DNA from 2 places in the Streptomyces sp. NPDC030814 genome. Region 1 is predicted to be linked to the other one. Evidence: predicted binding sites of a transcription regulator. Region 1 holds the regulator's gene; the other holds the start of a gene.
The links. The regulator HspR, encoded in region 1, represses chaperone genes until heat shock. The targets are predictions, from matches to a motif close to TTGAGNNNNNNNNNCTCAA.
Positions count from the first base shown of each region.

Region 2: the regulator HspR is predicted to act here: its motif matches at 5,903-5,921, upstream of lon (endopeptidase La).

Region 1 covers NZ_JBVIDX010000006.1:394,958-409,711, reverse strand. Annotated here, with positions in the region: gene ACZ43N_RS16675 (NUDIX hydrolase) at 1-61, shown strand, start outside; gene ACZ43N_RS16670 ((Fe-S)-binding protein) at 54-2,375, opposite strand; gene ACZ43N_RS16665 (MraY family glycosyltransferase) at 2,708-3,865, shown strand; gene ACZ43N_RS16660 (hypothetical protein) at 3,915-4,436, shown strand; gene dnaK (molecular chaperone DnaK) at 4,958-6,802, shown strand; gene grpE (nucleotide exchange factor GrpE) at 6,799-7,476, shown strand; gene dnaJ (molecular chaperone DnaJ) at 7,519-8,697, shown strand; gene ACZ43N_RS16640 (heat shock protein transcriptional repressor HspR) at 8,705-9,163, shown strand; gene ACZ43N_RS16635 (hypothetical protein) at 9,285-9,428, shown strand; gene ACZ43N_RS16630 (hypothetical protein) at 9,451-9,741, shown strand; gene ACZ43N_RS16625 (helix-turn-helix transcriptional regulator) at 9,751-10,785, opposite strand; gene ACZ43N_RS16620 (helix-turn-helix domain-containing protein) at 11,208-11,453, shown strand; gene ACZ43N_RS16615 (hypothetical protein) at 11,583-12,233, opposite strand; gene ACZ43N_RS16610 (ABC transporter ATP-binding protein) at 12,302-14,074, opposite strand; gene lxmA (lexapeptide family class V lantibiotic) at 14,335-14,553, shown strand; gene lxmD (peptide terminal cysteine decarboxylase LxmD) at 14,670-14,754, shown strand, end outside.
Region 2 covers NZ_JBVIDX010000022.1:88,100-102,853, forward strand. Annotated here, with positions in the region: gene ACZ43N_RS33150 (sensor histidine kinase) at 1-1,515, opposite strand, end outside; gene ACZ43N_RS33155 (protein phosphatase 2C domain-containing protein) at 1,886-2,671, shown strand; gene ACZ43N_RS33160 (MarR family winged helix-turn-helix transcriptional regulator) at 2,702-3,196, opposite strand; gene lon (endopeptidase La) at 3,478-5,880, opposite strand; gene ACZ43N_RS33170 (GNAT family N-acetyltransferase) at 6,084-6,737, shown strand; gene ACZ43N_RS33175 (rhomboid-like protein) at 6,812-7,714, opposite strand; gene ACZ43N_RS33180 (spermine/spermidine synthase domain-containing protein) at 8,109-8,783, shown strand; gene ACZ43N_RS33185 (response regulator transcription factor) at 8,915-9,652, shown strand; gene ACZ43N_RS33190 (HAMP domain-containing sensor histidine kinase) at 9,709-10,851, shown strand; gene ACZ43N_RS33195 (multifunctional oxoglutarate decarboxylase/oxoglutarate dehydrogenase thiamine pyrophosphate-binding subunit/dihydrolipoyllysine-residue succinyltransferase subunit) at 11,472-14,754, shown strand, end outside.

The DNA of each region.
Region 1 (14,754 bases):
TCGGGGGGAGCACGGGGGCATCGGGGGTGCCGCGGGGCCGGAGGGCCGCCCGGTCACTTGACCGGCTGGGGCTCCGGCTCGTTCTCCGTCTCGGCCGCGCCCGCCGGGGGCTCGTCCTCGTCGGTGACCGGGGTCTTGACGGAGTCCAGCAGCAGCTGGGCGACGTCGACGACCTGGATGGACTCCTTGGGCTTGACGCCCGCGGCGGAGCCGCTTTCGGCTGCGGCCTTCTTGCCGTTGACCGAGTCGGTCAGCATGACGAGGCAGAACGGGCAGGCGGTGGAGACGATGTCCGGGTTGAGGGAGAGGGCCTCGTCGACGCGCTCGTTGTTGATGCGCTTGCCGATCCGCTCCTCCATCCACATCCGCGCGCCACCGGCGCCACAGCAGAAGCCGCGCTCCTTGTGGCGGTGCATCTCCTCGTTGCGCAGACCCGGTACCTTGCCGATGATCTCGCGCGGCGGGGTGTAGATCTTGTTGTGGCGGCCCAGGTAGCACGGGTCGTGGTAGGTGATGATGCCCTCGACCGGCGTGACCGGGATCAGCTTGCCCTCGTCCACCAGGTGCTGGAGCAGCTGGGTGTGGTGGATGACCTCGTAGTCGCCGCCGAGCTGCGGGTACTCGTTGCCGAGGGTGTTGAGGCAGTGCGGGCAGGTCGCGACGATCTTCTTCGCCGACTTCGGCTTCTTCGACTCGGGCGTGATGTTGCCCTCGTCGTCCATCTCCTCGCCGAAGGCCAGGTTCAGCGCGGCGACGTTCTCCATGCCGAGCTCCTGGAAGAGGGGCTCGTTGCCGAGTCGGCGGGCGGAGTCACCGGTGCACTTCTCGTCGCCGCCCATGATCGCGAACTTCACGCCCGCGATGTGCAGCAGCTCGGCGAACGCCTTGGTGGTCTTCTTGGCGCGGTCCTCCAGGGCGCCGGCGCAGCCGACCCAGTACAGGTACTCGACCTCGCTGAGGTCCTCGATGTCCTTGCCGACGACCGGGACCTCGAAGTCGACCTCCTTGAGCCACTCCAGCCGCTGCTTCTTGGCCAGGCCCCAGGGGTTGCCCTTCTTCTCCAGGTTCTTCAGCATCGTGCCCGCCTCGGACGGGAACGCGGACTCGATCATCACCTGGTAGCGGCGCATGTCGACGATGTGGTCGATGTGCTCGATGTCGACGGGGCACTGCTCGACGCAGGCACCGCAGGTGGTGCAGGACCACAGCACGTCGGGGTCGATGACGCCGTTCTCCTCGACGGTGCCGATCAGCGGCCGCTCGGCCTCCGCGAGGGCGGCGGCGGGCACGTCCTTCAGCTGCTCCTCGGACGCCTTCTCCTCGCCCTCCATGGTCTTGCCGCCACCGGCGAGCAGATAGGGGGCCTTGGCGTGCGCGTGGTCGCGCAGCGACATGATCAGCAGCTTGGGGGAGAGCGGCTTGCCCGTGTTCCAGGCCGGGCACTGCGACTGGCAGCGGCCGCACTCGGTGCAGGTGGAGAAGTCCAGCAGGCCCTTCCAGGAGAACTGCTCGACCTGGGAGACACCGAAGACGTCGTCGTCACCGGGGTCGGTGAAGTCGATCGGCTTGCCGCCGCTGGTCATCGGCTGCAGCGCGCCGAGGGCGGTCTCACCGGTGGCGTTGCGCTTGAACCAGATGTTCGGGAAGCCGAGGAAGCGGTGCCAGGCGACACCCATGTTGGTGTTCAGCGAGACGACGATCATCCAGATGAACGAGGTGCTGATCTTCACCATCGCGGTGAGGTACACGAGGTTCTGCAGGACCGGGAGGCTGAGCCCCTTGAAGGCGAGGACCAGCGGGTACGAGGCGAAGTACGCGGCCTCGTAGTGGTCGACGTCGTGGATCGCGCCCTCGAGTCCGCGCAGTACGTAGATGGCGAGACCGATGGTGAGGATGACGTACTCGACGAAGTACGCCTGACCGGCCTTGGAGCCCGCGAAACGGGACTTGCGGCCGGCCCGCGAGGGCAGGCTCAGCAGCCGGATCACGATCAGCGTGGCGATGCCGAGCACCGTCATCACGCCGATGAACTCGATGTACAGCTCGAACGGCAGGAAACCGCCGATGACCGGCAGCACCCAGTCGGCCTCGAAGAGCTGGCCGAAGGCCTGGGCGAGGGTCGGCGGCAGCGTCAGGAAGCCGACCGCCACGAACCAGTGGGCGAAGCCCACGATGGCCCACCGGTTCATCCGGGTGTGCCCGAGGAACTCCCGCACCAGCGTCACACTGCGCTGGTAGGGATTGTCCGTACGGCTGCCGGCCGGGACCGGCTGGCCGAGTTTGAAGTACCGGATGAACTGACCGATGGCGCGTGCGAGCAGCGCGACGCCGACCACGGTCAGTACCAGCGACACGATGATCGCGGCGAGTTGCATTTGGGGGCTCCTCGGGCCTGCGAGGGTCATTACTAAGCGGTAACTTATGCAGTCCGTCTGAGACTACCCACTTCTCCTGTCGCACTGTAGCCAGCGGCGCGGTGATCTGCGTCGCTGAGGGTTGCCTGACCGGGGGCGGGGTGCCCGGGGAGGGTCGTGAGGGCGAGGTCCCAGGTGGGGTGGGTGATCCCGCCCGCGATCGGGGCGGCCGGGGTGCGGGGATCGGTGGAACGTCTTCCCGTCCCCCGAATGGGCGGACAGGGTCATCGTGCTGTTTCGAAACGATCGTGTTATTCGTATGAAATCGCCTCATTTGCCCCTAATTTGGTTCCGTGCTATACGGAATTCTCGCTGCCGCGTCCGCCCTGCTGGTCACCGCCGTGTTGACGGCGGCCGTACGCGTGCCCGCGCAGCGGCTCGGGATCGTGGAGCGGCGGCGCATGCGGCCGGTGCCGTTGCTGGGGGGTGTCGCGCTCGTCTGCGGGGTGGGCGGTGTGGCATGGCTGGGGGAATGGAGCGGGGTCGCGCCGCTGGGGGAGGAGGCCGGGCGGCTGCTCCTGGCGGGCGCGGCGGTGGGCGGGCTCGGGCTCGTCGGTGACCTGCGGGGTCTGCCGTGGGTGCCCAGGGCCGTGGGCGTCGCCTGCGCCGCGGCGTTCGTGGTGCCGTACGAGGAGATCGGTGTCCTCCCGGGCGTGGCCGCCGTCGCGTGGATCGTGTTCGTCGTGCACGGGTTCAAGGGGCTCGGGCGTCCGGACGGGGTGCTCGGGGTCGTCGGGGTCGTCACGGCGTTCGGGTTGAGCGTGTGCGCCGCCGCCGAGGTGCTCGACGGGCTGGCCGCACTGTGCGGCGTGCTCGCCGCCGGGCTCACCGGGTTCCTGATGCGGAACTGGCCGCCCGCCCGCGTGGCGCCCGGGGAGTGCGGGGCGCTGTTCGTCGGGTTCCTGCTCGCGGGGGGCGCCGTTCAGGTGTACGCGTACGCCGCGGTGCACGGCGTCGGGATCGGTGCGCCCTTCTCGCTCACCGCGCTGGCGACCGCCGACGCGGTGCTCGTTCTCCTCTCCCGGCGGCTGGCCGGCCGCGCACCCTGGCGGAGCGGCCCCGACCACCTTCCGCACCGCCTGCGCCGGCTCGGGCTCACCCCGGTGGGGGTCACGGTCGTGGTGGGCGTGTGCGCGGTGGCCGCGGTCACCGTCGGGGTCGCCGTCCACATGCTGTGGATGAGTGCGGGCGGGGCGTGGTGGGTGGTGGGCGCGGCGGTCGTCGTCGTAGCGGGGCTGTCACGGGTGAGGGTGTACGGGCTCGGCGCCACCGGTGGCACGCGCGCGATGTCCCGCCCCAGGCGGCCCGATCCGGCGCCGGCGGGCGACGACCGGCCTCCCGTCGCCGGCGGCTTCCCCGAAGTCGTCTCCGCCACGGGGCCGACGCCGGGACCGCCCGACCGGTCGCCCCGTGCGGCGGCTCTCAAACGCCGAGCGCGGGCAGGGAGATGAGGGGAGAAACCCGTGGTTCGCCCCGTGCGCTGCCGCACATGATGGCTCCATGACCGCACACGATCACGACCTCCCGGCGGCGGTGGACGCGGACGCGCTGCTCGCGCTGGCCAAGGAGCATCACCCGCGCCCCGTACGCCCGTTGGGCGCCCGCGAGCTCTCGGGCCACCTCGTCAAGGTCTACGGACTCACGGCGCCGGGCCGCACCGTCACCGAGGCGGACACGGCCGCCGCCCTCCGCGTCGCCGAGGCGCATCTGGCGCTCGGCCGAGCGCGCGGGTCCCTGGGGCTCGCCGTCCTGGTCCTGCACGCGGGCGGGGACGGCGACTACGTCCTGGTGCACACCTGGACCGAGGGCTTCATGTCCGACCTGGCGATCTTCACCGGCCCCGCCGGACGTCCGGAGGAACTCCGGCCCGGCCGTACCGGCCTCGCCCCCTGCGTCTGGGAGGCGGCCGTCCTCACCCACGAGCGCGACGCCTACTCCCGCCACGTCCTGACCTCCACCGCCCCGCTCCCCGACCGGCTGACTGCCTGGCGGTCCGACACGGTGGAGGGCGACCTGCGGTGAAGGGCACGGCCCCGACCGACCGCCGCCCCGCCCCGAGGGCATCCCCCGTGTCGCCGAACCGGCCGCCGAGCACGCCGCCTACGAGAGCCGCACCGCCTGGCCCGCCCGATCTCGCGCCCCGCTTCCACGGCCTCCTCGGCGCTCGCTCCGGGTGGAAGCGCAGCGGCCGCCGTCGTGGGGGCCGGCTGCTGTTGCGGACGGAGGGCAGGGGGTGGGTCTGCCGGCGGAGGACGGAGGGGCCCTCCTCCGTCGGGGCCGGTGCTGTGGCGGATCGACCCGGCGGCCGGAGCCGCCGGCGCGCACTGGAGCGGGAACGGTCCGCAAGGTCGTGCGGCCGATGGAGGACCCGCCTTTCGAGGTGGGGCTGGAGGTGAGGGCGGTTCGGATACGCCCAGCTCAGAGGGCTCCTACAGATAAGTGAAACATAAAAGTTGAGCCCGCCCGACTCAGGTCTGTTGACCCGACGGGGAGGGTCGTGCACACTTGAGTCCGTTCCACTCAAGTCAGCTGGAGGAATTGACATGGCACGTGCGGTCGGCATCGACCTGGGCACGACTAACTCCGTCGTCAGCGTTCTGGAGGGCGGCGAGCCCACCGTCATCACCAACGCCGAGGGCGCCAGGACCACGCCGTCCGTCGTCGCCTTCGCCAAGAACGGTGAGGTGCTCGTCGGCGAGGTCGCCAAGCGCCAGGCGGTCACGAACGTGGACCGGACGATCAGGTCCGTGAAGCGTCACATGGGTACGGACTGGAAGATCGAGCTGGACGGCAAGCCGTTCAACCCGCAGCAGATCTCCGCGTTCATCCTCCAGAAGCTGAAGCGGGACGCCGAGGCGTACCTGGGCGAGAAGGTCACGGACGCGGTCATCACCGTTCCCGCGTACTTCAACGACTCCGAGCGGCAGGCGACGAAGGAGGCCGGTGAGATCGCCGGTCTCAACGTCCTGCGCATCGTCAACGAGCCCACCGCCGCCGCCCTGGCCTACGGTCTCGACAAGGACGACCAGACCATCCTCGTCTTCGACCTCGGTGGCGGCACCTTCGACGTGTCGCTACTGGAGATCGGTGACGGCGTCGTCGAGGTGAAGGCCACCAACGGTGACAACCACCTCGGTGGTGACGACTGGGACCAGCGCGTCGTCGACTACCTGGTGCAGCAGTTCAAGGCCGGCCACGGCGTGGACCTCGCCAAGGACAAGATGGCGCTGCAGCGTCTGCGCGAGGCCGCCGAGAAGGCGAAGATCGAGCTGTCCTCCTCCACGGAGACCTCGATCAACCTGCCGTACATCACCGCCTCCGCCGAGGGCCCCCTGCACCTCGACGAGAAGCTCACCCGCGCCCAGTTCCAGCAGCTGACCGCGGACCTGCTGGAGCGCTGCAAGACGCCGTTCCACAACGTCATCAAGGACGCCGGGATCAACCTCTCCGAGATCGACCACGTCGTTCTCGTCGGTGGCTCCACCCGTATGCCCGCCGTCGCCGAGCTCGTCAAGGAGCTGACCGGCGGCAAGGAGGCCAACAAGGGTGTGAACCCGGACGAGGTCGTCGCCATCGGTGCCTCGCTCCAGGCCGGTGTCCTCAAGGGTGAGGTCAAGGACGTCCTGCTCCTCGACGTGACCCCGCTGTCCCTCGGTATCGAGACCAAGGGCGGCATCATGACCAAGCTCATCGAGCGCAACACCACGATCCCGACCAAGCGGTCCGAGATCTTCACCACGGCCGAGGACAACCAGCCGTCCGTGCAGATCCAGGTCTACCAGGGTGAGCGCGAGATCGCGGCGTACAACAAGAAGCTCGGGATGTTCGAGCTGACCGGTCTGCCGCCGGCGCCCCGCGGTGTCCCGCAGATCGAGGTGTCCTTCGACATCGACGCCAACGGCATCATGCACGTGACCGCCAAGGACCTGGGCACGGGCAAGGAGCAGAAGATGACCGTCACCGGCGGCTCCTCGCTGCCGAAGGACGAGGTCGACCGGATGCGCCAGGAGGCCGAGCAGTACGCGGAGGAGGACCAGAAGCGTCGCGAGGCCGCCGAGACCCGCAACCAGGGCGAGCAGCTCGTCTACCAGACCGAGAAGTTCCTCAAGGACAACGAGGACAAGGTCCCCGGCGAGATCAAGACCGAGGTCGAGGCCGCCGTCGGCGAGCTGAAGGAAGCCCTCAAGGGCGAGGACACCGCCGAGATCCGCACGGCCACCGAGAAGGTCGCCGCCGTCTCGCAGAAGCTCGGCCAGGCCCTGTACGCCGACGCGCAGGCCGCGCAGGCCGCGGGCGGCCCCGAGGGTGCCGCCGCCGGCGCCAAGGCCGACGACGACGTCGTCGACGCCGAGATCGTCGACGAGGACCGGAAGGACGGTGCCGCGTGACGGAGGAGACCCCGGGCTTCGACGAGCAGCAGCCGCAAGGTCAGCCGCAGCAGCCCGACGTCCCCTCCGGCTCCGAGGACGCCGAGCCGAAGGCCGCCCCCCAGGAGGGGGCGGCCCCGGCCGGGGACACGGCAGCGACGGCCCAGGTGGCCGGCCTGACGGCCCAGCTGGACCAGGTGCGTACGGCGCTCGGTGAGCGCACGGCGGACCTCCAGCGGCTCCAGGCCGAGTACCAGAACTACCGTCGGCGGGTCGAGCGGGACCGGATCACGGTCAAGGAGATCGCCGTGGCGAACCTCCTGACCGAGCTCCTGCCCGTGCTCGACGACATCGGCCGCGCGCGGGAACACGGCGAACTCGTCGGCGGATTCAAGTCCGTCGCGGAGTCGCTGGAGACCGTCGCGGCGAAGATGGGCCTCCAGCAGTTCGGCAAGGAGGGCGAGCCCTTCGACCCGACGATCCACGAGGCCCTGATGCACAGCTACGCGCCGGACGTCACCGAGACGACGTGCGTGGCGATTCTCCAGCCGGGGTATCGCATCGGCGAACGGACCATCCGCCCCGCGCGGGTGGCCGTGGCCGAACCCCAGCCGGGGGCGCAGACAGTCAAGGCGGACTCCGAGTCCGCGGAGACGGCCGACGACAAGGAGAGCGGTGGCCCGGACGAGGGCTGACGGCGACGACGCGAAGAACGAGGGGAAGGAGGGACGTCGGGGATGAGCACCAAGGACTTCATCGAGAAGGACTACTACAAGGTCCTCGGCGTCCCCAAGGACGCCACCGAGGCCGAGATCAAGAAGGCGTACCGGAAGCTCGCCCGCGAGTTCCACCCGGACGCCAACAAGGGCAACGCCAGGGCCGAGGAGCGGTTCAAGGAGATCTCCGAGGCGAACGACGTCCTCGGCGACCCCAAGAAGCGCAAGGAGTACGACGACGCCCGCGCGCTCTTCGGCAACGGCGGCTTCCGTCCGGGCCCCGGCGCCGGCGGCGGCACGTTCAACTTCGACCTGGGCGACCTCTTCGGAGGCGGTGCCCAGGGCGGACAGGGAGCGGGCGGCTTCGGCGGCGGGCTCGGTGATGTCTTCGGGGGCCTGTTCAACCGGGGCAGCTCCGGCACCACGCGGGTGCAGCCCCGGCGCGGCCAGGACATCGAGTCCGAGGTCACGCTGAGCTTCACCGAGGCCATCGAGGGCGCGACCGTGCCGCTGCGGATGTCCTCGCAGTCCCCGTGCAAGGCGTGTTCGGGCACCGGCGACGCCGACGGCACCCCCCGGGTGTGCCCGACGTGCGTCGGTACCGGCCAGGTCGCGCGGGGCTCCGGCGGCGGTTTCTCCCTGACGGACCCCTGCCCGGACTGCAAGGGCCGGGGCCTGATCGCCGAGAACCCCTGCGACATCTGCAAGGGCTCCGGCCGGGCCAAGTCGTCCCGCACCATGCAGGTCCGCATCCCGGCAGGGGTCGCCGACGGGCAGCGGATCCGGCTGCGCGGCAAGGGCGCGCCCGGCGAGCGGGGCGGTCCGGCGGGCGACCTGTACGTGGTCGTGCACGTCGACGCGCACCCGGTGTTCGGGCGCAAGGACGACAACCTCACGGTGACCGTGCCGGTGACCTACCCGGAGGCGGCGCTCGGCGGGGAGGTCAGGGTTCCGACCCTGGGCGGACCGCCGGTCACCCTGAAACTGCCCCCGGGCACCCCCAACGGCCGTACGATGCGGGCCCGTGGCAAGGGAGCGGTCCGTAAGGACGGCACCCGCGGGGACCTGCTGATCACGGTCGAGGTGAGTGTCCCGAAGGACCTTTCGGGGAAGGCTCGTGACGCCCTGGAGGCGTATCGCGAGGCGACCGCGGGCGAGGACCCGCGGGCGGAGCTGTTCCAGGCCGCGAAGGGAGCATGACCACACCATGGACACATCCGGCCGCCGTCGAAACCCCTATGAGCTGACGGAAGAGACACCGGTGTACGTCATCTCGGTGGCCGCCCAGCTATCCGGTCTGCACCCGCAGACCCTGCGCCAGTACGACCGCCTCGGCCTGGTCTCGCCCGACCGCACCGCCGGGCGCGGTCGGCGCTACTCGGCCCGCGACATCGAACTGCTGCGTACGGTCCAGCAGTTGTCACAGGACGAGGGCATCAACCTGGCCGGCATCAAGCGCATCATCGAGCTGGAGAACCAGGTCGCGGCCCTCCAGGCGAGGGTCGTCGAGCTGGAGACCGCGCTCGACGGTGCCGCCGCGGCGATGCAGCAGCGCGAGGCCGCGGTGCACGCCTCGTACCGGCGTGACCTGGTGCCCTACCAGGAGGCGCAGCGGACGAGCGCGCTGGTGGTGTGGCGGCCCAAGCGGCAGCAGACCTCGGACTGAGAAGCCGTCCGTGAGCCGGGACCTGGCAGCAAAGTGCCTGGCAGCAAGTGTCCTGCCCGGTGCAGCATCCTGACATCGCGGAGCCTTCAGACGGGGTGTGCCCGCTGGCAGAGTCGTGGTCATGAAGAACACGGGGAACACGGGGAACACACGCATCATCAGGACACTGTCGGCGCTCGCGCTCGTCATGGCGCTGCCGCTGGGAGTGACGGTGGCCGCCAAGTCGGGGCCGTCGGTCGCGCTGTCCGTCAACGGCTGGCAGTGAGCCGGCGGGACGAACGGACGGGATGACGACCGTGGAGTTCCAGGACGGGACGTTCCGGGACGGGGAGTTCCGGGAACTGGTGCTGGTCCGCAGGGCGCCCGGTGACGCACCGGCGGCGACGGCCGTGATCAGGGTCCTCGGCAAACTGCCCGGGGGCTGGGAACACGCCTGGCGACTCGACGAGGACGGGGGCCGGATCCACCTTCGGATCCGGCCCCCGTCCGGTTCGCCGGCCCACGCCGTACGGGACTGGCTGACCGAGGCCCTCGACGACCCGGCCCTGCACAGCTGGCGGGCCGCCGGGGCGCCCTGACCGGCGGGGTCAGATCCAGCCCCGCTCCCTGGCCAGCAGGGCCGCGTGCGGACGGTTGCTGGCGTTCAGGGTGCGCAGGACGTCGGCGACGTGCCGGCGGTAGGTGCGCAGGGAGACACCGAGTTCGCGGGCTCCGATCTCGTCCTTGGTGACCCGGCACATCGACTTCAGGACCTCCAGCTCCATCGGGCTCAGGGTCTCGGTGTCGGGTTCCGGGGCGCCGAGCAGATCGGTGAGGTCCGTGGCCTGGTCCCAGATCTTCTCGAAGAGGGCCAGGATGCTGGCCACCAGACCTGGTTCCTGTGCGACCAGCGCGCCCCGCGAGGTGTCCGAGGGGTCCGCCGGGACCAGCGCGGTGTGCCGGTCGTAGACGAGGACCCGCTCGGCGATGTCGGCGGCGACCCTGATCCGCGCGCCCTGCGCGTTCAGTTCGCGCAGATAGGCGGCGGTCGCCGGATCCGCCAGGGCGTCCTTGAGGACCACGCTGCGGATGTGGACCCCCCGGCGCAGACAGCGGCTGTCCAGCGGCCGCGCGTGGGCGATGTTCTCCCGGGTGAGCGCCCGGTAGGGCTCGACGGAGAGGATCTCCTTGCGGGCGAAGAACGCCAGGTCGTCGATCCGGTCGCGGATCTGCGCGAGGTTCGTCATCCGCTCCACGCCGCCGCCGGCCTGGGTGTGGGCGCCCTGCTCGGCGCGGAGTTCGGCGACGAGGTGACGAGGCCGGGTCACCTGCTGCAACTCGTGGTGCAGCTCGCTCAGCCGTCGGTCGGTGAGCAGACCGACGGCCACCTCGGGGTCCGCCGCGGTCAGGGTGCCTGCGGTCCCGCTCTCGGCGGCGGCCGGGTCCTGAGCCGCCCCTTCCGTGCGGCGGAGCAGGCCCAGTTCCGTCAGCCGCCGCAGCACCGCCTCGACGTCGCCCTGCGACGCGTGGAGCAGGAGGTGGATGTCCTCCGTCGTGGTCCCCGGGTTCCTCAGGAAGTGCCGGTAGACGCGCTCCTCCATCGCGGTGAGCCCCAGCAGGCCCATGCTGCCCGCATTGTTCATCCTTCCCCCCGTGTTCTTCCCGTACGGCCCGGGCCGGTGGCCGGTATCGCGCGGGTGTGGCTGGTCGGGGCCACGGCGATACGGAATCCACCGAAATGATCGGGACTCAGAGTAATGCGTTGGTCAAGGCTTCGCCCGGTCACGGCGGCACACCGTGGAAGGTGTGGCGAACGTGTGACGGACGAGCCCGGGCCAGGACACGAACGAACGGCGTTGGCCGAAAGTTTCGCTCGCAGCATGGTGCCGCGCCGGTGCAGCAAGCTGCGCCCCGCGGCACGGGATCTGGCCGAAAGCGCTTGGCAGGCTGGAACCCGTCGGACAGGAACCGATGCACGTCGGACACGAACCGATGGATGCGCACGGATTCCCCGGCCACGAGCCGAGGGAAGCCGACACGACCGAACACAACCAGGGGGACACACATGGCTGTTGTCGTACAGGAGGACGCGCTCGACTTCTCCGCGCTGACCGACCGCGAACGGGAGGTCCTGCTGCTGCTCGCGACGGGCGAGCAGAACCGCTGGCTCGCCCGCCGTCTGGGCATCGCGGAGCGCACGGTGCGGGCCCACACCGCCAGCATCGTGCGCAAGCTCGACCTCAAGTCCCGGTTCGAGGCGGCGATCGTCTCGCACCTGTACGCGGACGACATCAGGGGAACCTGCGGCTGACCTCCGCGGGGGACGTCATGAGGCCCTGCCGGTACTGGGGAGTACCGGCAGGGCCCTCTGCGTCGTGTGTCCAGGGGCTGTCCCGTCATACGCGCGCCCACCGGGAATCACGGGACAGCCCTCGTGGCGTCAGCCGGGCAGCAGGTCGCCGACCATCTCGATCGCCGTCATCCACAGGGGCTGGGCCCCCGTGCCGAACGCGGCGGCCAGCGCGTAGCCGAGGGCCGCGTCCAGCGCCTCCGGCTCGGCGTCCTCGCGCCACTCCACCAGGACCTTCCCGTCGCCGTCGGAGGAGAAGTCCCCGAGGTACGCCCCGGCCCGCACCAGCCGGCTGCCCGGGATGGAGTCGGGCACCAGCCGCCAGGAGCGCTCCGCGTACCGCACGTCGACGCGGTACGAGCGCCGGGTCAGCCGGCCCTTGGCGGGGTCGATCACCGCCTCCTCGCCGTCGACGGTCAGGGTGAGCCGCGCACCGTCACGGGTGCCGACCGGTATGTGGTCCTCGCCCTCCGTCCCCTCGGCCCGCCACAGTTCGACCTTCGGCACCCGCTCGCCCGTCACCGTGACCTCGCCCCGCTCGGCGTCCAGCCGGACGGTGAGCGCGCCGAACCGGTCGTCCTCGATGACGTGCTCGGCCACGGGCCTGGGCCCGCTCTCCTCGTACGCGTCCGCGTCGTCGTGGTCGTCGTAGTCGTCGTACGCGTGGTCCTCGTGGGGGTCGTACGCGTCCTCGTCGGTCTTCTTGGCGAGCGAGGTCGTGGGGGCCGGGTCCTTCGGCATTGCGGTGTTCCTTCACTGTGGGGGTCTGACGGCGGTCAGTACGTCAGGTAGGACGGAGCGCGGGGTTCTCACGCTCCCGTGGCGGTCAGCTGGGTGGCGGCGAGATCCCGGTACAGCTCGTCCCTGCCCAGGAGTTCCCCGTGCCGGCCATGGTCGCGCACCCGCCCGCCGGCGAGCAGCACCATGTGGTCGGCGGAGGTCACCGTGGACAGCCGGTGGGCGATCAGCAGCACCGTGCAGTGCTCGGCGGCCCGCTCCACGGTGTGCCGCAGCGCCGTCTCGCTGAGACCGTCGAGGTGGGCGGTCGCCTCGTCGAGCAGCAGCACCTGGGGGCGGCGCAGCAGTGCGCGGGCGATGGCGAGGCGCTGGCGTTCCCCGCCGGACAGCGCGAGACCGCGGGCGCCGACCTGGGTGTCGAGGCCCTCCGGCAGCCGGGCCACGAGCGAGTCGAGCAGGGTGTCCCGCAGCACGCGGGCGACCTCCTCCTCGTCGGCGTCGGGGGCGGCGTACAGGAGGTTCTCGCGGAGGGTGCCGGCGAGCATCGGGGTGTCCTGCTCCACGTACGCGATCCGGCGGCGCACCTCGGCGCGGCTGAGGGTCGCGATGTCCGTGCCGTCGAGGAGGACGCGCCCGGCGTCCGGCTCGTAGAACCGCTGGAGGAGCGAGAAGACGGTCGTCTTGCCGCTGCCGGAGGGCCCGACGAGGGCGGTGACACCGCCGGCCGGGGCGACCAGGCCGACTCCGTCGAGGGTGGTGGCGCGGCCCGGGTAGGCGAACGTGACGTTCTCCAGGGTCACTCGCGGCGGCGGGCCGACCGGGCGGGCCGGGGTCTCGTCCACGTCCGTCTCGATCTCCATCCGCTCGACCTCCTCGATGCGGGTGAGCGCGCCGAGGCCCTGCTGGAGCGAGGTCGTGCCGCCGACCAGGGACAGCACCGGGCCGCCCAGGTTGAACAGGTAGAGCAGGAAGGCGATCAGCGCGGCCAGGTCGAGGGCGCCGGTGGCGACCAGGGCGCCGCCGAAGCCGATGACCGCGAGGAACGAGGCCTGGACGACCAGCGCGGACAGCACCGCGATCGTCGCGTGGTAGCGGGCGCCGGTCAGACCGGCCCGGTAGGCGTCCTCGGCGGCGGCCACGGCCCGCGCGGTCTCCGTCGCCTCGCCGCCGTTGGCCTTCACGGTGCGGGCGGCGCCGAGCGCGCGGTCGAGGGCGGCGCCGATCTCGCCGACCGAGGTCTGCGCGCGCGTGGTCACCCGGCGGATCCTCGGCATCACCACGCCCATCGCGACACCGACCACCAGCAGCACACCGGAGGTGATGCCGAGCAGCGGCAGGCTGGTCATGCCCATCAGGACGATGGTGGCGACCAGATGGATACCGCCGTCGAGCAGCTGGATCACACCACTGGTCGCCGCGTGCTGCACGAGCGTGCTGTCGGAGGTCACCCGGGTGGTGAGGCCGCCCGGCTCCGTCCTGTCCAACTCGGCTGTCCGCAGCCGGATCAGACGGTGGATCAGTCCTCGGCGCACATGCAGCACGACCTTCTCCGCCGTGCGCTCGCTCACCAGCGCCTGGGTCCAGGTGAGCGCGATCGACACCGCCAGCAGGGCCAGCATCAGCAGGAGTTCGTGGGTCAGGTCGCCGCCGGTCATCAACGCCGTCAACGACGACTCCACGACCATCGGCTGCGCGAGCCCCGCCGCGCTGCCGGCCAGCGTCAGAACGAGGACCAGCAGCAGCACGTTGCGGTGCGGGCGGGCGTGGGCGAGCAGCGCGCGGAGCGGGGGGCGGGCCGGCTGGGGCGGCGGAGGCTCGGGCCTCGCGGAGTCATGTGTGTTCACCCTGGACTTTCTACGCGTACGGGCGGGGCCGGCGGTATTGGCGGTTGCGGCAATGCCGGGCACGGCGATGCCGGTTCGGGTCATGCCGGGTGCGGTCATGCCGGGTGCGGTCATGCCGCAACTGACAATGGCGAGCGGCTTTTTCGGCGGGCCATAGTTATCTCGTCGCCGAGCGGCACCGGCCGAAAAGCCGGAAAGTCCGCAAGGCGGCCGGGAATTCGGAATGCCGAAATCCCGCACCACGAATCAAGGAGAGACTCATGCAGTCGACGCAGAACGAGAAGGACCTGTTCGAGGGCTACACCGCCTACACCTCCGCCGAGGAGCTGGGCCTGTACGACGGCAAGGACGCCGCGCCCGCGTTCAGCCCGACCATCCCGTGGGCGATCCGCGCCACCATCATCACGGCCCGCTCCTCGCAGCAGTGCGCCGCGGCCCTCGGCTCGCTGACCGCCCGCACCATCGAGAAGAAGTGCTGACGACCGGGCGACCGGAGCAGTGACCCGCGGGGAGGGGCCGGTGCCGGCCATCGGCCCCTCCCCGGGCAACGCGACACACGCGACACACACCGATAAGCATGTGCAAGGAGGCGGGAATGGACCCCACAGGAGTCGCGGATCCCGGATTCCGCCGGGTGCTCCTCGTGGGCACCGGCGCGCTGAGCGTGGCATTCCTGCCGT
Region 2 (14,754 bases), on a different contig from region 1:
CTCCTCCAGGGACTCGATGACGGCGAGCTGCCGCTCGACGAGGCCGAGGGTGCGCAGCGCCAGGTTCACGAACGTGCCGTGGATGCTGTGCTGGATCCTGCCCAGGTGGGCGCCGGCCTCGGCGAGTTCGGCGCGCAGCCGGTCGCGTTCGTCGGCCATGGTCTGGCGCTGGCCGATGAGGTGCTTGCGGTCGCCTTCCAGGGGCGCGAGCCGCTCGTGCAGCGCGAAGGCGTGCGCGTGGAGCGCGTTGACGGAGCGTACGACCTGGGCGAACTCGTCGTTGCGGCCGGTGAACTTGATGGGTTCCTCGGCGACGGGGTCACCGGCGACGCGGGCGGAGCCGATGCGCAGCACCGCGAGCGGGCGGGTGAGGGAGCGGGCCATGCCGGTGGCGACACCGACGGCGAGGAGCATCAGCGCGCCGAGGAGGGCGACCCGGATCTCCAGTGCGGTCACGTCGTCGTCGCGCAGCTGGGCGAGGTCCTTGGTGCGCCGGTCGTAGAGGGAGGACTCGGCGCCGCGCATCAGGTCGACGCGGGCGGACAGCGCGGTGTCGATCTTGGTGGCGCTGGTGCCCTTCTCGTCGTCGGAGAGGACGGGCCGGTCGGTGAAACGCGCGAGGTACCTGTCGGCGGCGTTGGCCTCGGGGCCGGTGACCGTGGCGTCGTAGGCGGAGCGGGTGGTGGCGGGAGCGATCTCGCGGAAGTGGGCGAGAGCGGCGTCGGAGCGCACGCGGGCCTGCTGGGCGGCGGCGGCGAGGGCGTCGCGCTGCTTCTCGTCGGCGGCGGAGGAGCCGGTCGTGGTGGTGGGCAGCCCGGTGGCCGGGTCGACGACGGTCTGCGTGGTGCTCGGGATGCTGAGCGCGGCGACGAGCAGGCCCCGGGCTGCGGCGGCCTGCTGGACGGCGGTGTCGAGTTCGGCGAGGGCGTACGCCCCGCCGCCCGCGCGGGGCGGCAGTTGCTGGGCGAGTTCCTCGGCGAGCGCGTGGAGTTCGCTGACGACGGCGGTGTACGCCTGATGCGCTTCCAGAGCGGTGCTCCGGCCGGAGAGCGCCGCTTTCCGTACGGCGGCGATGGACCCGATGTCCTTGCGCAGCGCGGCGGATGTGTCGGTGTCGGCGCTCAGCTCGGCGACCTGACGGTCGACGCGGTCGGCGCGCTGCTCGTCGGGCGCGGCCGACTTGGACCGCCCGGCGGCGATGTACGCGGTGACCTCGTCACGCTCGTCGGCCAGCGCGTGGGCGAGGGTGAGTGTCTCCTGGGTCTGCTCGGCGAGCGTGACCAGGCTCTGGGTGTCGTGCAGTTGCTCCGAGGCGGCGAGGATCGACGGCGCCCCCGCGCCCGCGATGGCGGCGGCCACGACGGCCACGGCGATGATGAGCCGGTTGCGCACGTGCGCCTTGCGCCCGGTGCCGACGGTGGGGGCCTGCTGCGCCGTCCCCTGCTGGTTCGGGGAGGCCGCGGAGGCCTTCGAAGCTGCCTTCTTGCCTGTGCGCCGAGGCCGCGTCTTCTGCACCGGTGCTCGCATTCCTGACTCGTTTACCCATGGGTCCGGGTGACGTTCCGTCAACTTGTGAGCGTCCCCCCGGTACGGCTCCCGACCCTCCCAGTGCCGGTGGGCGGTGGTCCCGCATCATCGGTCCCGCCACCCGAAGGAGTGAACATCGCCGGAGAGTTGGCGGGCAAGTTCCACCGGCTCGTGCCGACGCCCCGCACAGTCGGCCGGTTGGACGTCGGCGACGCGCTTTGGCAGTATTCGCCGCCGCGCTTCACCACTCACGATCATTCCATGCCAAACCCGGCGCCCGGCTTGGAGGGTGCGGGCCGCACGGCGACCATTGTCGGCCTTTCACGGATCTTGTGGAGGGCTCGTGCAGACTGGCCGAATGCGTACTGAACTCGTCTCGGAGCCCGGCGATCCCAACCGCCCCAACGAGGACTTCGCGTCGGTCGCGCTTCCCGCCGGAGGACAGGGCGGCACCGTTGTCCTCCTCGACGGCGTGACACCACCGCCCGCCGAATACGGCTGTCGACATTCGGTCGCATGGTTCGTCTCCCGCCTCGGCGGCGCACTGACCGAACTGTCCCTTTCGGAACGGGATTCACCCCTGACGGCAGTGCTTTCGCAGGCAATCACTCGTACCGCCCGTGCGCACGCCCAAACCTGTGACCTTTCTCACCCAAGAACCCCACAGGCCACGGTGGTTCTGGCGCGGTGGTCGGAGGAGACGCTGGAGTACCTGGTCCTCTCCGACTCCGCGCTGCTGCTCGAAGGCCCGGACGGGCTGGTGACGACGGTGCTGGACGACCGCCTTTCGGAACTCCCGCGCGCTTCTCTCGCCACCGCCGCGATCGCCGACTCCACCGTCCGCAACAAGGAGGGCGGTTTCTGGACGGCGGCGGCCGATCCCGCCGTGGCCGCACGGGCGGTGACCGGGACCGTTCCGCGCGCAGGGGTACGGGCCTTGGCCGCCCTGACGGACGGGGCGACGCGCTGGGTGGAGAAGTTCCGCGAGGGCGGCTGGGAGGACTGCTTCACCTTCCTGCGGAAGGAGGGCGCGGCCGCGCTGGTGGAGCGCGTACGGGACCTGGAACACGCCGACGCCGAGCGCCGGTTCCTCGGGCGGGCGAAGACCCATGACGACGCGAGCGTGGTGTACGCGGAGCTGTGAGGGCGCGGGCCGCTGAGCGCGGTCAGCCGGTCAGCCCTCGACACCCTTGTTCAACTGGTTCAGGAGCCGCGCGAGTTGGGCCACCTCGTCCCGGTCCCAGTCGGCCAGCTGGCGCACGTACGCCACCCGACGGGCGTCCCGCACCGCGCGGAACCGCGCCCGCCCCTCGTCCGTGAGGTGGACGAGCCAGGCGCGGCCGTCGGCGGGGTCGGGCTCGCGGGCGATGAGGCCGAGGTGTTCGAGCGCGCGCAGCTGACGGGACATCGTGGCCTTGCCGACGCCGATGTACGCGGCGAGTTCCGTGGCGCGCAGCCGGCCCGTCTCGTCGAGCCGGGCGAGCAGGCCGTACGCGGCGGACTCCAGGTCCGGGTGGACCGCCCGGGCCATCTCGCCGGACTTGGCGCGGGCGCGCCGCAGCAGGACCGTCAGTTCCCGCTCCAGCGCGAGGAAGGCCTGGTCCATGCCGCCGGTCGGCGTCCCGGGCCCGCCATCGCCCGCGCCGCCGTTTCCGCCCTCGTCCTGCACGTCAGCGCTCCTGATCCCGATCCGCGTTGCCGAAGAGTTGCCGAAAGTTTCCGCCGGGGACGGTTGTCGCGGGCGGCGCCGTAAGTATTCCGCAGGTGGCGGGTGACACCGACCGCCGGGAAGGCGCGCGCGACGGGCGCCACCCGCACGGGGCACCCAAGGGAGAGGCCCGGGCCTCCCTCACGGGACCCGGGCCTTCCCTCGTCCGGTGGATGTCCGTCACGTCACCACCGGAGCTCCATGGCGCCGCCCGTGCGCCGGGCGGCCGTACCGTGCGGTCGTCAGGCCGCCGCCGGGACCGCCACCTCCGCCGGTGACAGGGCCAGTTCCAGCACCTGGCGGACGTCGGTGACGGCGTGGACCTCCAGCTTGTCGAGGACCTCGGCGGGGACGTCGTCCAGGTCGGGCTCGTTGCGCTTGGGGATGATCACCGTGGTGACCCCGGCCCGGTGCGCGGCGAGCAGCTTCTGCTTGACGCCGCCGATGGGCAGGACCCGACCGGTGAGCGAGACCTCACCGGTCATCGCCACATCCGTGCGGACCAGCCGGCCGGACAGCAGCGAGGCCAGAGCCGTCGTCATGGTGACACCGGCGCTCGGTCCGTCCTTGGGCACCGCACCCGCCGGGAAGTGGATGTGCACGCCCCGGTCCTTCAGATCGGCGACGGGCAGCTCCAGTTCGGCGCCGTGCGAGCGCAGGAAGGAGAGCGCGATCTGCGCGGACTCCTTCATCACGTCACCCAGCTGCCCGGTGAGCGTCAGCCCCGCCGCTCCCGTCTCCGGGTCGGCCAGCGACGCCTCGACGTAGAGGACGTCGCCGCCCGCGCCGGTGACCGCGAGCCCAGTGGCCACACCGGGGACGGCCGTACGCCGCTCCGCCGGGTCCTGGGCCGACTCGGGCACGTGGTGCGGGCGCCCGATCAGTCCGCGCAGGTCGGCGTCGGTGACGGTGAAGGGCAGCTCTCGCTCGCCCAGTTCGTGCTGGGCGGCCACCTTGCGCAGCAGCCGGGCGACCGACCGCTCCAGGTTCCGCACGCCCGCCTCGCGGGTGTACTCGCCGGCGAGCTTGCGCAGCGCGCTCTCGTCGAGGGTCACCTCGTCGGTGTCGAGCCCGGCCCGCTCCAGCTGCCGCGGCACCAGGTGGTCACGGGCGATGACGACCTTCTCGTCCTCCGTGTAGCCGTCCAGCCGGACGAGCTCCATACGGTCCAGCAGCGCCTCGGGGATCGCCTCCAGGACGTTCGCCGTGGCGAGGAAGACGACGTCGCTCAGGTCCAGCTCCACCTCAAGGTAGTGGTCCCGGAAGGTGTGGTTCTGCGCGGGGTCGAGGACTTCGAGCAGCGCGGCGGCCGGGTCGCCCCGGAAGTCGGAGCCGACCTTGTCGATCTCGTCGAGCAGGACGACGGGGTTCATCGAGCCCGCCTCCTTGATGGCGCGGACGATACGGCCGGGCAGCGCGCCCACGTAGGTACGCCGGTGGCCGCGGATCTCCGCCTCGTCCCGTACGCCGCCGAGGGCGACCCGGACGAACTTGCGCCCCATGGCGTGGGCCACGGACTCGCCGAGGCTGGTCTTGCCGACGCCAGGCGGCCCGACGAGGGCGAGCACGGCACCGCCGCGCCGTCCGCCGACGACGCCGAGCCCGCGGTCGGACCGCCGCTTGCGCACGGCGAGGTACTCGGTGATGCGTTCCTTCACGTCCTCCAGACCGGCGTGCTCGGCGTCCAGGACGCCCTTCGCGCCCTGGATGTCGTACGCGTCCTCGGTCCGCTCGTTCCAGGGCAGTTCGAGCACGGTGTCGAGCCAGGTGCGGATCCAGCCGCCCTCGGGCGACTGGTCGCTGGACCGCTCCAGCTTGTCGACCTCCTTGAGCGCGGCCTCCCGGACCTTCTCGGGCAGGTCGGCGGCCTCCACACGGGCGCGGTAGTCGTCGGACTCCTCGCCCTCCTTCTCACCGTTCAGCTCGCGCAGTTCCTTGCGGACGGCTTCGAGCTGACGGCGCAGCAGGAACTCCCGCTGCTGCTTGTCGACGCCCTCCTGGACGTCCTTGGCGATGGTCTCGGCGACATCCTGCTCGGCGAGGTGGTCGCGGAGCTGCTGGGTGGCGAGCTTCAGCCGGGCGACCGGGTCGGCCGTCTCCAGCAGCTGCACCTTCTGCTCGGTCGTCAGGAACGGCGAGTATCCGGAGTTGTCGGCGAGCGCGGAGACGTCGTCGATCGCCTGCACCCGGTCCACGACCTGCCAGGCGCCGCGCTTGCGCAGCCAGCTGGTGGCGAGTGCCTTGTACTCCTTGACCAGTTCGGCGACATGGCCGGGCAGCGGCTCCGGCACGCTCTCCTCGACCCTGGTCCCCTCGACCCACAGCGCGGCCCCGGGCCCGGTGGTCCCGGCCCCGATCCTCACCCGGCCGCGCCCCCGGATCAGCGCCCCCGGATCGCCGTCGGCGAGCCGCCCCACCTGCTCGACGGTACCGAGCACACCCGTGACCGCGTACGCGCCGTCGATCCGCGGCACCAACAGCACCCTCGGCTTGCCCCGTTCCGCCCGCGCCGCCGCCTGCGCGGCTTCCACCGCGGCCCGTACATCCGTGTCATTGAGGTCCAGCGGCACCACCATGCCGGGCAGCACGACCTCGTCGTCGAGCGGCAGTACGGGCAGGGTGAGCGGTGCGGACATCGAAGCCATGATCTCTCCCTCGGCATTCAAGTTGAGCTATGCCGACTCAATGCACATGAGCCCCGGGATGTTCCCCGAGGGCCGAGGTGTTCGCTGTGGGCGATCAAAGAGGGGCGTCGCCCCGAAGCCGAAACCCGCTGGCCCTTCACGGCTGCGCGTAATAGTCTGAATGCGAGTTCACCCATTACCATCACGCGCAGACAGGGGCGACAGTGGACGGAATCGTGCGGGCCTGGGTCGACGGCTGGGTCGTCTCGCGCGGGGCGGCGCCCCCGGTGGTGGAGCCCTGGGGCTACACCATCGACAACGGAACGGCCGCTCACGTCACCCGCCATGTCCTCGCGGCGACGCACGACGACGTCGAGGAGGAGACGGTCCGGAAGGTGGCCGACGCCGTGACCGGGTCCGGGGTGTGGCTCAAGGTCTTCGCCGAGGCGACGCGAGTCGGCCCCTGGCTGGGTGAGGGCTGGTGGGTCGACCCGGAGCCGGGCTGGCTGATGGCCGTACCCCTACGGGCGCACGCAGCACCGGCCGCCACCGCCCCCGGGGGATACCGCCTGCGGACCTGGTCCCGAGGCGGCGTGATCCGCGCGATGATCGCCGCACCGGACGGCTCCTGGGCGGCACGCGGGCAGATCGCCCCGACTGGACGGACCGCGGTCGTGGACCAGATGGAGACCTCCCCGTCCCACCGCCGCCGAGGCCTCGGCACGCTCGTCATGCGCACCCTGACCCGGTCCGCGCTCGAACAGGGCGCGGAGGTCGGAGTACTGGGCGGAACACCGGAGGGCCGGGCCCTGTACGAGTCCCTGGGCTGGACCACGGTCGCGCCGCTGACGACCGCGAGATTCGACGGCCGGCAGTAGGGATGTCGATCCTCCGCCCTGCGCCAGGCGCCGCCCGGCGGACGGCCCTGGGGACACGGCCTGGGTGACGGCCTTCACCGAGGCACCGGCCCCGGCCCCGGCGCGTCACGGGCCAACGTGTCACGGGCCACCGCCGCCGCCCGCCAGCGCCGTACCACCGGCCACGCGGCGATCCCGATGCCGAGGGCGATCAGATGCCCCCAGTTGGTCATCGGGTCCGCGAACACGAGCAGGTCGTCCACGAGCATCCCGCCGAAGGCGAGCAGCAGAGGCCAGCGCGACCACCACGGCAGCAGGGCGGCCAACGCGCCCACGCTCGCCGCCACCCCGAAGCTGATCCCGTAGTCGAGGCGGTGCAGTGAGCTGCCCGGCAGCCCGCCGGTCAGGACGGACAGTGCCACCGGGACCTCGGTGGCGAGGGTGGCGAGGACATGGCCCAGCAGGAAGACCGCGGCCGTCCGCCGGCCGCCGATCCGGCGTTCCAGCGCGGTCAGCACCAGTACGAAGGCCGGTGTGTAGGGCGATGCCACCCCGCCCGCGATCCACAGCGCGCTCGCGACCAGCACCGGCACCGGGGCGCCCAGGAGATGTGCCACGTCCGTGCTGAAGCCCTGGTGCAGAGCGTGGACGAGGGCCGGGTCCGCGTACTCGGTGATGACCGAGGTGGCGGCGAGGACGGCCAGGTACCAGAAGGTGAAGGGCGTGTCGGTGGGGATGGGCAGCAGCCGCCAAGGGCGTGGGAGGGAGGCGCGGGTGGGACATGCGCGACGGCCGGGCGCGGCCCGGACCTTCCGGCCGCCGAACTCCGAAGCCTCGGCCCGCTCGTGTCCGCCCACCGAGGGCCCGGGCTTCGCCCCGCCCCCTACCGATGTCGCCGTACCCGGCTGTCGTGGGATTCCGTCCAGGAGCGGCCCGGCCGCCGACGGTGGCGTCACGTCGGTCCGGTTCAGCCCTTCCCCGGTCTCCACACGGTCCAAGGCGAGGCGCTCCTTCCGTTTCGCCTCCACCTTCGGTACGCCGCCACACCGCTGTCTGTGACCTGTGCCACCTTCACCGTGATTCACAGCAATCCGACAGCCTCACCCCACCGCCGGCTTGGCGTTTCACCGGGGCCGACCGCGTGAGGGGCCACCGCGTCCACTTCCTGATGGCCCGCATCCGCGGGGCTTGCCGAGAAACGCGTCGACAACCCCGTACGCCCGTCGCCGCGCGAGGAGTTCGGGCTCGGGCTCTTCGCGTGACGGTGCGTCGGCGCGCCCCGGAGATCCGAACGCACCCCGACGCCACGGGCCGGCGCTCCGCACCCGCCGACCCCCGGCGCAGCGGTCGTAATTCAGCCGCCGTCAGGCGAGGGAGCGTGAAAATGGAGGGATGACCACCATCGACGTACCCGAAGTCATCGACCGGCGCGAGGGCCCCTACGGCGAGGTCGTCCTGCGGCGGCACGGGGAGCTGTTGCAGATCATCGCCAACGGGTGCTTTCTGATGGACACCTCCGACGGGCGCTCGGAACGTCTGCTGGTCGACACGGCCCTCGACGCCCTGACCGGACGTTTTCAGCCGAGTGTGCTGATCGGGGGTCTGGGCGTCGGCTTCTCGCTCGCACACGCCGCCGCGAACCCGAGTTGGGGCGCGATCACCGTTGTCGAACGCGAACCGGCCGTCATCGACTGGCACCGCACGGGACCCCTCGCCGAACTGTCCGCAGCGGCCCTCGCGGACTCGCGCACGGAGATCGTGGAAGCCGATCTCGTCCAGTACGTCAATGAGACTTGCGCCACGTTCGACGCGCTCTGCCTGGACATCGACAACGGGCCCGACTGGACCGTCTCCGAGAGCAACGAAAACCTGTACTCACCGGCCGGATTGGCAAGCTGCGCAAGGGTGTTGAACCCCGGCGGCGTACTGGCCGTGTGGTCGGCACAGCCTTCCCCGGAATTCGAGGAAACCTTGGGGAATGCCGGGTTCCAACAGGTGCGTACCGAAGAGATCCCCGTTGCCCGAGGAGTTCCGGACGTGGTGCACCTCGCGGTCCGACCTGGATAGCCCTGGCGTGGTGACTGCCCGTACCCTGCTTGCCTGGCGCCGATCATTCAAGCGTCAATCGCAGTCATGCGCAGCCATGCGTAGTCAAGGGATCACCCCACGGATTCCGGAAAGCAACTCAGGGGCGGGCGATGGAGCAGACACACACCTCCCACAGCGGCACGACGGCGACCCCGGGCGCACAGCGCCGGGTGCTCGTGGTCGAGGACGACCCGACGATCGTCGACGCCATTGCGGCCCGCCTGCGCGCCGAGGGTTTCGTCGTACAGACCGCGTCCGACGGCCCGGCGGCCGTGGACACGGCGGAGGCATGGCAGCCCGACCTGTTGATCCTCGACATCATGCTGCCCGGCTTCGACGGCCTGGAGGTGTGCCGGCGCGTCCAGGCCCAGCGGCCCGTCCCCGTGCTGATGCTCACCGCGCGGGACGACGAGACGGACATGCTGGTCGGGCTCGGCGTCGGCGCCGACGACTACATGACCAAGCCGTTCTCCATGCGTGAACTGGCCGCGCGCGTCCATGTGCTGCTGCGCCGAGTGGAGCGGGCCGCGCTGGCCGCCACCACCCCGCGCTCGGGCATCCTGCGCCTCGGTGAGCTGGAGATCGACCACGCGCAGCGCCGCGTCCGGGTGCGCAGCGAGGACGTCCACCTCACCCCCACCGAGTTCGACCTGCTCGTATGTCTCGCGAACACGCCGCGTGCCGTACTCTCGCGCGAGCAGCTGCTCGCCGAGGTCTGGGACTGGGCGGACGCGTCCGGGACGCGGACCGTGGACAGCCACATCAAGGCGCTGCGGCGGAAGATCGGCGCGGAGCGGATCCGCACGGTGCACGGTGTCGGGTACGCCCTGGAGACCCCGACTCCCTGAGCCACGCCCGCACCGCGCGCGTCGGACTTGCGTAGGCACAGGGGGCTGGTGGCGATATGAGCGGAGTCGGTGACCCGCGGTCGGGGAACCTCGGTGACGCGCAGTCACGGAAGGTCGCCGGGCCGCTGGGCGGTCTGCGTCCCTTCTCGATCAAGACGAAACTGGGCACGCTCGTCGTCGTCTCCGTTCTGATCACCACGGGTCTGTCGATGATCGCGGTGCACACCAAGACGGAGCTGCGCTTCATCACGGTGTTCTCGATGATCGCCACACTGTTGATCACGCAGTTCGTGGCGCATTCGCTCACCGCTCCGCTGGACGAGATGAACGCGGTCGCCCGGTCCATCTCGCGCGGCGACTACACCCGCCGGGTCAGTGAGAACCGCCGGGACGAGCTGGGCGACCTGGCGCACACGATCAACCTGATGGCCGACGAACTGGAGGCCCAGGACCGGCAGCGCAAGGAGCTCGTGGCGAACGTCTCCCACGAGCTCCGCACCCCCATCGCGGGCCTCAGGGCTGTGCTGGAGAACATCGTGGACGGCATCGCGACCGCCGACCCCGAGACGATGCGTACGGCGCTGAAGCAGACGGAACGCCTGGGCCGGCTGGTCGAGACACTGCTGGACCTCTCCCGCCTCGACCACGGCGTGGTCCCGCTCCGCAAACGCCGTTTCGAGGTGTGGCCGTACCTCTCCGGGGTCCTCAAGGAGACCCAGATGGTCGCCGCCGCGCGCGGGGGCATGGCCTCCGGTTCCGGCGCCCACACCCGCAAGGACGTCCACCTCCACCTCGACGTCCACCCCCCGGAGCTGACCGCGCACGCCGACCCCGAACGCATCCACCAGGTGGTCGCCAACCTCATCGACAACGCGGTCAAGCACAGCCCTCCGCACGGCCGTGTCACCGTCAAGGCCCGCCGCGGGTCCACGCCGGAATCCCTGACCCTCGAGGTGCTGGACGAGGGCCCCGGCATCCCGGAGTCCGAGTGGCACCGTGTCTTCGAGCGCTTCAACCGCGGTGCCGTGAGCCGTCCGCACGGCCCTGGCAGCGACGGCGGCACCGGCCTCGGCCTCGCCATCGCCCGCTGGGCCGTCGACCTCCACGGCGGCCGCATCGGGGTCGCCGAGTCCCCCAAGGGCTGCCGCATCCAGGTGGCCCTGCCCGGCGTACCGCCCCAGCGCTCGCCCCAGTCGTAGGGTCGCGCCGCGGAGGAGTCGAGAGCCGGGGTGGTCCGGTGAGCGCGGCACCGTCGTGGCCGCTCGCGCGGTTCCCTGCGGCCCCTGTCGACATGGGGGCGCGCCCTGCGCCTTTCAGAGGGCGCGGCGAACCGCGCGACGAGGCACGGCGCGGCCTCGGACGCACACGGGCACTGTCTCCCCCGGGGATCGCGGGGCCGGGGCGACGGCGACCCCGGCGCAGGTACCCACGAACCGGTGGCTGAATCCCCTCACCCTTGCCAGATTTCGCTCATCCTGTCAGGGCTTACATCTCTGCCAAGTTGACGTAAAGTTCGAACCGGAGCCACAAGATCCACGTTCGATCCGCATCGACGGACACGTGTGATCAGGTGCGTTCAGGCAGCGGGCCGCGTGTTCATCGCCGCAGGCCCCGCCCGACGCATGCCCCATCTGTGCTCACGACACCCATTCCGGACCGGAACCCCGCTTGTTTCCCGCCATTTCCAGCGCCGAAACACGCATTCCGATGTGACTTACGCGACGATGAAGGGGCTCGACCTGACCTTCCCGGCCACGGAGGCGTAGCCTTTATTCCCGCTGTCCATCACCTTGTGAAGCGGAAGAGGGCGGTTGCCGCCGTGTCGCCACAGTCCCCCAGTAACTCGAGCATCTCGACCGACGCAGACCAAGCGGGTAAGAACCCCGCCGCGGCCTTCGGTCCGAACGAGTGGCTCGTCGACGAGATCTATCAGCAGTACCTCCAGGACCCGAATTCGGTAGACCGAGCCTGGTGGGACTTCTTCGCCGACTACAAGCCGGGGGCGGCTGCCGCCTCGGCTCCGGCGGGTACTGCGGCGAAGGGGGCCGCAGCGACCACCACGCCCGCGGCACCCGCCGCCCCGGCCCAGGCCGCTCCCGCGGCTCCGGCCGCGCCCGCTCCGGCCGCCGCGAAGCCCGCCGCCGCTGCCCCGGCCCCGGCCGCCGCGAAGCCCGCGGCCGCCGCGCCCGCCAAGCCGGCCGCCGCTCCCGCGAAGCAGCCCTCGCCGGCCGCGCCCGCCGAGGGCCCGGAGCTGATCACGCTGCGCGGCCCCGCCGCCGCCGTCGCGAAGAACATGAACGCGTCGCTGGAGCTGCCCACGGCCACGTCCGTGCGCGCCGTCCCGGTGAAGCTGCTCTTCGACAACCGCATCGTCATCAACAACCACCTGAAGCGCGCCCGGGGCGGGAAGATCTCCTTCACGCACCTGATCGGCTACGCGATGGTGCAGGCCATCAAGGCGATGCCGTCGATGAACTGGTCCTTCGGCGAGAAGGACGGCAAGCCGACCCTCATCAAGCCGCCGCACGTCAACCTCGGCCTCGCCATCGACCTGGTCAAGCCCAACGGCGACCGCCAGCTGGTCGTCGCGGCGATCAAGAAGGCCGAGACGCTGAACTTCTTCGAGTTCTGGCAGGCCTACGAGGACATCGTCCGCCGCGCCCGCGACGGCAAGCTGACGATGGACGACTTCACCGGCGTCACGGTCTCCCTGACCAACCCCGGCGGCCTCGGCACCGTCCACTCCGTGCCCCGTCTGATGCCCGGCCAGTCCGTGATCATGGGCGTCGGCTCCATGGACTACCCGGCCGAGTTCCAGGGCACGAGCCAGGACACCCTGAACAAGCTCGGCATCTCGAAGGTCATGACGCTCACGTCGACCTACGACCACCGGGTGATCCAGGGCGCCGCCTCCGGCGAGTTCCTCCGCCAGGTCGCGAACCTGCTGCTCGGCGAGAACGGCTTCTACGACGACATCTTCGAGGCCCTGCGCATCCCCTACGAGCCGGTCCGCTGGCTCAAGGACATCGACGCCAGCCACGACGACGACGTCACCAAGGCCGCCCGCGTCTTCGAGCTGATCCACTCCTACCGGGTCCGCGGCCACGTCATGGCCGACACCGACCCGCTGGAGTACCGCCAGCGCAAGCACCCCGACCTCGACATCACCGAGCACGGGCTCACCCTGTGGGACCTGGAGCGCGAGTTCGCGGTCGGCGGCTTCGCCGGCAAGTCCCTGATGAAGCTCCGCGACATCCTCGGCGTCCTGCGTGACTCGTACTGCCGTACGACCGGCATCGAGTTCATGCACATCCAGGACCCGAAGCAGCGCAAGTGGATCCAGGACCGCATCGAGCGCCCGCACACCAAGCCGGAGCGCGAGGAGCAGCTGCGCATCCTGCGCCGCCTGAACGCGGCGGAGGCCTTCGAGACCTTCCTGCAGACGAAGTACGTCGGCCAGAAGCGCTTCTCCCTGGAGGGCGGCGAGTCCGTCATCCCGCTGCTCGACGCGGTCATCGACAGCGCCGCCGAGTCGCGCCTGGACGAGGTCGTCATCGGCATGGCCCACCGCGGCCGTCTGAACGTCCTCGCGAACATCGTCGGCAAGTCGTACGCGCAGATCTTCCGCGAGTTCGAGGGCAACCTCGACCCGAAGTCGATGCACGGCTCCGGCGACGTGAAGTACCACCTGGGCGCCGAGGGCACCTTCACCGGCCTCGACGGCGAGCAGATCAAGGTCTCCCTGGTCGCGAACCCCTCGCACCTGGAGGCGGTGGACCCGGTCCTGGAGGGCGTCGCCCGCGCCAAGCAGGACATCATCAACAAGGGCGGCACGGACTTCACCGTCCTGCCGGTGGCCCTCCACGGCGACGCGGCCTTCGCGGGCCAGGGCGTGGTGGCCGAGACCCTGAACATGTCGCAGCTGCGCGGCTACCGCACCGGCGGCACGGTCCACATCGTCATCAACAACCAGGTCGGCTTCACCGCGGCCCCCGAGTCCTCCCGCTCGTCGATGTACGCGACGGACGTGGCGAGGATGATCGAGGCCCCGATCTTCCACGTGAACGGCGACGACCCGGAGGCCGTGGTCCGCGTCGCGCGGCTCGCCTTCGAGTTCCGCCAGGCGTTCAACAAGGACGTGGTGATCGACCTCATCTGCTACCGCCGCCGCGGTCACAACGAGTCGGACAACCCGGCCTTCACCCAGCCGCTGATGTACGACCTGATCGACAAGAAGCGCTCGGTGCGCAAGCTCTACACCGAGTCCCTCATCGGTCGCGGCGACATCACCCTGGAAGAGGCCGAGCAGGCGCTCCAGGACTACCAGGGCCAGCTGGAGAAGGTCTTCACCGAGGTTCGCGAGGCCACGTCGCAGCCGGCGTCCGCGCCGTCCCACGACCCGCAGGACGGCTTCCCCGTCGCGGTGAACACCGCGGTCACGGCCGAGGTCGTCAAGCGCATCGCCGAGTCCCAGGTCAACGTCCCGGACCACATCACCGCCCACCCGCGTCTGCTGCCGCAGCTCCAGCGCCGGGCGTCGATGGTCGAGGACGGCACGATCGACTGGGGCATGGGCGAGACCCTCGCCATCGGCTCCCTGCTGCTGGAGGGCACCCCGGTCCGCCTCGCCGGCCAGGACTCGCAGCGCGGCACCTTCGGCCAGCGTCACGCGGTGATCATCGACCGTGAGACGGGCGAGGAGTTCACGCCGCTGATGTACCTCTCCGAGGACCAGGCGCGGCTGAACGTCTACAACTCGCTCCTGTCCGAGTACGCGGCGATGGGCTTCGAGTACGGCTACTCGCTGGCCCGCCCCGACGCGCTCGTGATGTGGGAGGCCCAGTTCGGCGACTTCGTCAACGGCGCCCAGACGGTCGTGGACGAGTTCATCTCCTCCGCCGAGCAGAAGTGGGCGCAGACCTCCGGTGTCGTCCTGCTCCTCCCGCACGGCTACGAGGGCCAGGGCCCGGACCACTCCTCGGCCCGCCCCGAGCGGTTCCTCCAGCTCTGCGCGCAGAACAACATGACGGTCGCCATGCCGACCCTGCCGTCGAACTACTTCCACCTCCTGCGGTGGCAGGTGCACAACCCGCACCACAAGC